Regions from separate parts of the Acerihabitans sp. TG2 genome, predicted to be linked through region 1. Evidence: riboswitches for the same ligand, from Rfam matches in the RefSeq annotation. Region 1 holds a riboswitch; each other region holds the start of a gene.

Region 1 (2,266 bases):
ACAAAATAGTGAAAAACTCCAAATGCTACTGATTAACACCCATGAAAAAGTCATGGTTTTTCGTAACGCACACTTACCGCTATTACCGCTGAATGGCGAAAAGCCGGTGGTCCAGCAGCTTTCCCCGCGCGAAAAAGAGGTGTTATTTTGGGCTAGCGTCGGTAAAACCTATGGTGAGGTGGCCACTATTCTGGCAATACGCGAAGGTACGGTAAAATTTCATATCAGAAATATCATCGAAAAACTCGGTGTCACCAATGCAAAACATGCCATTACCCGTGCAATGGAACTGAAATTATTTAGTTAATACCCCGTTTATAATTACCGCCAAGCCAATATCAAATATAGGGTTATTCTGTTGCTGGTCGTGTTTTAGTCAATCTTTGTTGGACGATTATTCAGGATATTCTCTGTGGTTTAATCAGGGTTTAGTATGATGTGGGTCTGCGTGTAAAATTTAGTGCTATTCTACTCTATAGATTAAACGATATTGAGTAAGGCAGTTATGTATAAATTTATTTTGTGCTGTTTATTATTGCCTCTATCATGGCCCGTATTTTCTGCTCAGCCTAATTATAATGAAATTATAGAAGAGATAATAAATAACAAAGTTGTTAAATGCAGCGGTGAACCGGCATGGAAAATAACGTTGTTGTTTAATAATGACCATTGGATGGCGGGTCGACTTGACGCCTTGGCTCAGGCAGGTTTTACCCGACCGGGTGGTGAGGCTTCACGCTGGCTGCTCACACCTACTGGCATGCCCGGCGCGCAGGTAACATTCGACGACTGCGTTGGCCGAATGCTCATTCATCCCTGACACACCGGTTATTGACCTTTTGCGCGGCTGACCGGATAATCGTTTTACATGACTCGGGGTGTCCGCCGCAGCGCGTAGGACTGAGATTTTACCCGTATTACCTGATCTGGATAATGCCAGCGTAGGGAAGTCGCGGTCTCTCTCTACCGGGTCCGTGTTCCCACCGTTGGCTGGGAGCAATATGACCATTCTACCGATTGAATTACCTGGCTTAACTGCGCTCACCTCTCTCGAAGCGCTGCGTCAGCGCGCGCCATTGGTTCATTGCTTGACCAATGATGTGGTCCAGGAATTTACCGCCAATACCCTTCTGGCCCTCGGCGCCGCACCGGCGATGGTGATTGAACCACGCGAGGCTGCGCAGTTCAGCACTATGGCGGATGCTGTGCTAATCAATATAGGTACGCTGAGCCACAGGCGCGCCGAGGCGATGATGGCTGCCATACTCGGCGCCAATCAGGCTGGCGTTCCTTGGGTACTGGACCCAGTGGCGGTGGGGGCGTTGGATTATCGCACAGCGTTCGCTGTGTCTATTTTATCGTTGAAACCCGCCGCCATTCGCGCGAATGCGTCCGAAATTCTGGCTCTGGCCGGTGAGCCTAGCCTGGGCCGTGGCGTGGATAGTGCCGATGATTCGTTTCGCGCGTTGCCGGCCGCTGAACGGCTGGCCAGAGAGTATGGCACGCTGGTGGCCATCACCGGCCGGGTGGATTTTATCACCGACGGTGCGCGGGTATGGTCCGTGGACGATGGCGATCCGTTGATGACCCGGGTTACCGGCACCGGCTGCGCATTATCGGCGGTGGTAGCGGCTTTTTGCGCCCTGCCGGGAGATCGGCTGCAGCATGTGGCGGCAGCCTGTCGGGTTATGGCCCGCGCCGGTCGCTTAACCGCCTCGGCGTCGTCGGGGCCCGGTAGCTTTGCGGTGGGCTTTCTTGACCACTTATACGCCATGAGCCGCGAGGATTTACAATGAAACGCCAGATCAACCTACTCAGTATTGCCGGTACTGATCCCAGTGGCGGGGCGGGCATTCAGGCGGATATAAAGACCTTCTCGGCCCTAGGCGGTTATGCTACGTCGGTTATCACCGCCCTGGTGGCGCAAAATACCTGCGGCGTCCAGGCCATTTACCCCATCCCCCCGGCGTTTGTGAGCGAGCAGATGGATTCTGTACTGAGCGACGTGCGTATTGACAGCGCTAAGATTGGCATGCTGGGTCAGGCGGATATTGTGCGGGTCGTTGCGGAAAAACTGCGGCAGTACCCCATTCCATACGTGGTACTGGATACCGTCATGGTGGCGAAAAGCGGGGACTTTTTATTGGCACCGGACGCTATTGGCGCGGTGCGTGAACTGCTATTGCCGCTCGCGTCCATTATTACCCCCAATCTGCATGAAGCGGCAGCACTGTTGGGTTGCCGTCTGGCCACCGACGAGCGGGAA
Region 2 (2,266 bases), on a different contig from region 1:
TGATAACAGCGCTTGCCAAAAAGTAAAACGGAGTACATGCCACAAATAACTGTCGGACCACCACAACCGCCAATGCTGCGCCGGGGCATTAAGCCATAACGCACCGACGGCGGCGAGGGCGATAGCGGTTAAGACTAATGCGGCCAGCAACCCAGGCCATAACCAGCGTGCAATCATTGGCTTACTGAACGTAACCACTCCTGGGTCCAGGCGGCGCGGTGTGCCGCCACATCGTCGGGACTGAAGGTCAGGGTTTTGGCGGGTAAGGCGTCAAATCCGGCGGGAAGCGTGGTTTTAATCACCGGATACATCCAATTTCCTGTGGGAATAGTCTGCTGAAAGGCCGGTGAAACGATAAAATGCATAAACTGTTGCGCCAGCTCGGGGTGTTTGCTGGCGGCCAACTGACCAGCGACCTCAACCTGCAGGTATTGTCCTTCGCTAAAGGCAGCGGCCGCATAGTTGTCTTTTTTCTCCTCAACGATGTGGTATGCCGGCGAGGTGGTATAGCTCAGGACCATATCCGCTTCTCCTTTGAGAAACAGACCGTAAGCTTCACTCCATCCTTTAGGTACCGTGACGGTTTTTTTCGCTAATCGCTGCCATGCCTGTGCTGCATCATCGCCATAGACTTTTTTCACCCATAACATCAAGCCCAAACCGGGCGTGCTGGTCCGCGGATCCTCATAAATAATTTTAAGCGGTACCGGGCCGTCTATTAGATCATGCAGACTTTTCGGCGGGTTTTTCAGGCGATTTTTATCGTAAACGAAGGCAAAATAACCGTAGTCAAACGGCAGAAAGGTGGCATTGTGCCAGCCATCCGGCAGGTTTAATCCGGTGGTATCTACGTGATGCTCGACGAATAAATGCGTATCTTGGGCGGCTTTAAGTAAATTATTATCTAACCCCAGCACTACATCGGCATCGCTGTTTTTGCCTTCGATGCGCAAGCGATTTAACAACGCCACACCGTCTTCCTGCACGACATATTTCAGCTCGCAGCCACATTGTTTTTCGAACGCGGTTTTTACCGCCGGTCCGGGGCCCCACTCCGATGCGAAGGAATCATAGGTTAGTACCGTAAGGACAGGTTTAGCCAGCGCCGGAGCGGCGGCCAGCAGTAACAGACAAGGAAACCATTTTTTTAACACTTTGCGCTCCTGAAAAAAAAGGTGGCAAAGGTTTTTGAGGCGATGAGGCACACTCTCAAATCCCTTCGCCGGTATTAACCGGATCAGGTTCGACGGGTTTACTCTCAGCGATCATCTGGCGTCGTACCGTGCAAGATGTTTCGCACCCCGTTGAGAACAGAAGCAATTGTAATGGTTTTATGTTTGGCTTGCCAACAATACCCGGCTTATTGCGTCTTTCGGGGGTACGAACCCGGCGGATTTAACATCAAACCATGCCAAGGTGTTCATGCCACCATTAAGTGGATGGCAGCGTTATTCTCTTGGAGTATGTTGCATCAGCTGAAGGATATCGCTGTGGGGGGTAACATAGTGGTGACAATAAATCACCGTAATAAACAGCATCAGTGATGTGAAGCAAAAACCAGGATGTGGCCATAGTTGTAAACGTAATGCTGAGTTTTGGTCTCTTCCACCCGCCAGTGGCGTGAGCTGACCGCTTTTTTGCTGCAATGGTGTGGTGCAACATGATCGGTATTGGCTTATGCGGCAGGTTCTGTCAGGGCATCAAGCTCTGCGCTGCTCAAACCGGTGGTCAGTTCAATGGTTGCACGCTCCAGACCTATCGCCAGCATATTACGGGCGATGTTTCTACACCCTGCACTGAGTCCTTCTTGGCGGCCTTCTTGCAGTCCTATCTTGTGTCCTTTTTGTTCCAGTTGTTCTGCAATGGTCATCATTTCCTCCTTGTAATGGGGTGTTTTTTTTCCCAGATTACGGAAAAAAGCGTCCGAGTCAAGGGTATTTGCCTCCTGCGCCAGATAGTGCAGCAGGCATATCATCTGCTCTTTACTGGGCTGGGTTAATTCAAGCAGAAAGGCGATATCGCGCAAGCGGAGGTTAATATCCCGCTCGCGGATGTGTTTTTGCACATATTCGAGCAATGCCACTTTGCGGTGGGTTTTGATCTCCGCGTCAGGGACCACGGTGATGTCCACCAGAGGGAACGCCTGGCGGTACAATTCTTCCGCCATGGCGGGATCGTCAAAGCCGTCCAACCAGCGGGTGCTATAAGGATAAGGGCTCTGAACCCCATGGTAAAATACCATCGGTATGACGAGCGGCAGCTTTTT
Region 3 (2,266 bases), on a different contig from region 1:
TAGTGGCCCTAAGGTATAAAAAGGCGCTTCGTGGCAATGTTCAAGCTGCTCGGTCATATTGCGGCGGATCATGTGCATAGGGACATGGCCGGGGCCTTCAATCATCACCTGCACGTCATACTCCCAGGCGATTTTGGTCAGTTCGCCCAGCGTGTAAAGCTCGGCAAACTGCGCTTCGTCGTTGGCGTCCTGTATGGAACCGGGACGCAAGCCATCACCCAGTGATAACGCTACGTCATAGGCTGCGCAAATTTCACAGATATCCCGAAAGTGTTCATACAGGAAGCTCTCCTGATGGTGAGATAAACACCATTTCGCCATTATCGACCCCCCGCGCGATACGATACCGGTTAGGCGCTTGGCAGTCATAGGGACGTAGCGCAGCAGCACGCCAGCGTGGATGGTAAAATAATCCACTCCCTGTTCTGCTTGTTCGAGCAGGGTGTCGCGAAAGCATTCCCAATCCAGGTTTTCCGCGACACCGTTGACCTTTTCCAGCGCCTGATAGATTGGCACTGTGCCAATCGGCACCGGACTGTTGCGCAGGATCCACTCGCGGGTCTCATGGATATAACGGCCGGTGGAAAGGTCCATCACGGTATCCGCGCCCCAGCGCGTCGACCACACCAATTTCTCCACCTCCTCCTCGATGGATGAACTCACCGCCGAGTTGCCAATATTGGCGTTAACCTTGACCAGGAAGTTACGGCCGATGATCATCGGTTCCGATTCGGGATGATTAATATTGGCCGGAATGATGGCTCGTCCCTCGGCCACTTCCCGCCGGACAAATTCCGGCGTGATATTATCCGGTAAATGGGCGCCAAAACGTTGACCAGCATGTTGTTGCAACAATACGTCGCCACGAATTCGCTCGCGGCCCATATTTTCCCGCAAAGCAATAAATTCCATTTCAGGCGTGATGATACCAGCACGAGCGTAATGCATTTGTGTCACGCAGCGACCCGGCTTAGCACGCCGCGGGGTATGATTGGGCGTGAAGCGGACTTCGTCCAGCCCGTCGTCCGCGCGACGTTCCCCGCTGTAACGCGAACTTAAACCACCCAGTATTTCACTGTCTTGTCGTTGTTCTATCCATTGGGAACGCAGGCGGCGTAGCCCAACACGCACATCAATGTCCACTTCGGGATCACCATAAGGGCCGGCAGTATCGTATACCGGTATCGCCTCATTTTCTTCGTAACGTTGGGTAGCGTGGTGTGCGCCGATAAGGCTGGGACTAAGCTGAATTTCACGCATCGGCACCTGGATATCGGTGCGGGAGCCCTGCAGGTAGATACGGCGTGAATTGGGGAAAACCTCGCCTTGCAGACGATTGATAAAATCCAGGGCTAATGCACGCTGTTCGCGGCGTGATGGAGGGGTATTAGATGAAGACATAGCAATTCCTTTCAATCAATATAAGGGAAAATTGCTTGTCTGGAGCGCTACGGGAGTAATAAAAATATGCAGGTAAACCGACCGAAATACAGTGGACCACCGGCAGTGGATTACTCTTGTTCCCTTCGCAGGTATTAACCCGATCAGGTTCCGCGGATCCCGAATTAACGGTCTCAGCCTGGCGTAATTTACGCGCTAGGCACTCCGACAAGATAAACATACCCGTCATCTTTCAAGCTGCAGGTGCGTTGGCAGCGCGCATTCACCCGAATCACTTACCGGAGTAAGCTCATCGGGGTTCATTTGCTAGCCGCCTGCCTGCAACTCGAAATCTTTAGGGTATTACCCGTCATCTTTCAAGCTGCAGGTGCGTTGGCAGCGCGCATTCACCCGAATCACTTACCTGAGTAAGCTCATCGGGGTTCATTTGCTAGCCGCCTGCCTGCAACTCGAAATCTTTAGGGTATCCCGGCTTAAATATCACCGGTTACAACACTCATTCTACTGCAATTCAACCAACGTGGCTGACGTTCTATCACGCAGTGCGCGATGGTTTGGCATCGTTTGCCGCCGACATGCCGGCTAAATATTCCGCTTTGTACTCCAGCGCCTGTTGGATCAGTTTATCTTCTAGCGCAAAGCGGTTGGCCAATGCCTCACCTACTCCGGAAAGCGCCGTCTGAAACTCCAGGTAATTATCATGATCAATAGCCGTTTCCAACTGGCTATCATAAAATGCCATAATCAACATGGTGTTTGCCTGTAGCGCCGGATAGAGCTGGGTGCTGATGACGCGTTTTGTATCACTGTTATCGTCAGCGTTTTGTACGATGCGATCGTAAATATGAAAATGGCCTGCGGATAG

The links. A riboswitch is a leader RNA that binds a small molecule or an ion and turns the genes downstream of it on or off. The one in region 1 is predicted to bind thiamine pyrophosphate.
Region 2: linked by a shared signal. The riboswitch ahead of thiB (thiamine ABC transporter substrate binding subunit) and the one ahead of thiM (hydroxyethylthiazole kinase) in region 1 are both predicted to bind thiamine pyrophosphate.
Region 3: linked by a shared signal. The riboswitch ahead of thiC (phosphomethylpyrimidine synthase ThiC) and the one ahead of thiM (hydroxyethylthiazole kinase) in region 1 are both predicted to bind thiamine pyrophosphate.

What each region holds. Positions count from the first base shown of each region.
Region 1 is NZ_JAYGJO010000001.1:10,950-13,215, forward strand. It holds gene SJI19_RS00065 (LuxR family transcriptional regulator) at 1-307, shown strand, start outside; gene SJI19_RS00070 (hypothetical protein) at 650-820, shown strand; TPP riboswitch at 865-965, shown strand; gene thiM (hydroxyethylthiazole kinase) at 1,002-1,796, shown strand; gene thiD (bifunctional hydroxymethylpyrimidine kinase/phosphomethylpyrimidine kinase) at 1,793-2,266, shown strand, end outside.
Region 2 is NZ_JAYGJO010000028.1:60,448-62,713, forward strand. It holds gene thiP (thiamine/thiamine pyrophosphate ABC transporter permease ThiP) at 1-177, opposite strand, end outside; gene thiB (thiamine ABC transporter substrate binding subunit) at 174-1,154, opposite strand; TPP riboswitch at 1,197-1,314, opposite strand; gene SJI19_RS20230 (Rpn family recombination-promoting nuclease/putative transposase) at 1,676-2,266, opposite strand, start outside.
Region 3 is NZ_JAYGJO010000041.1:15,881-18,146, forward strand. It holds gene thiC (phosphomethylpyrimidine synthase ThiC) at 1-1,401, opposite strand, end outside; TPP riboswitch at 1,505-1,618, opposite strand; gene rsd (sigma D regulator) at 1,937-2,266, opposite strand, start outside.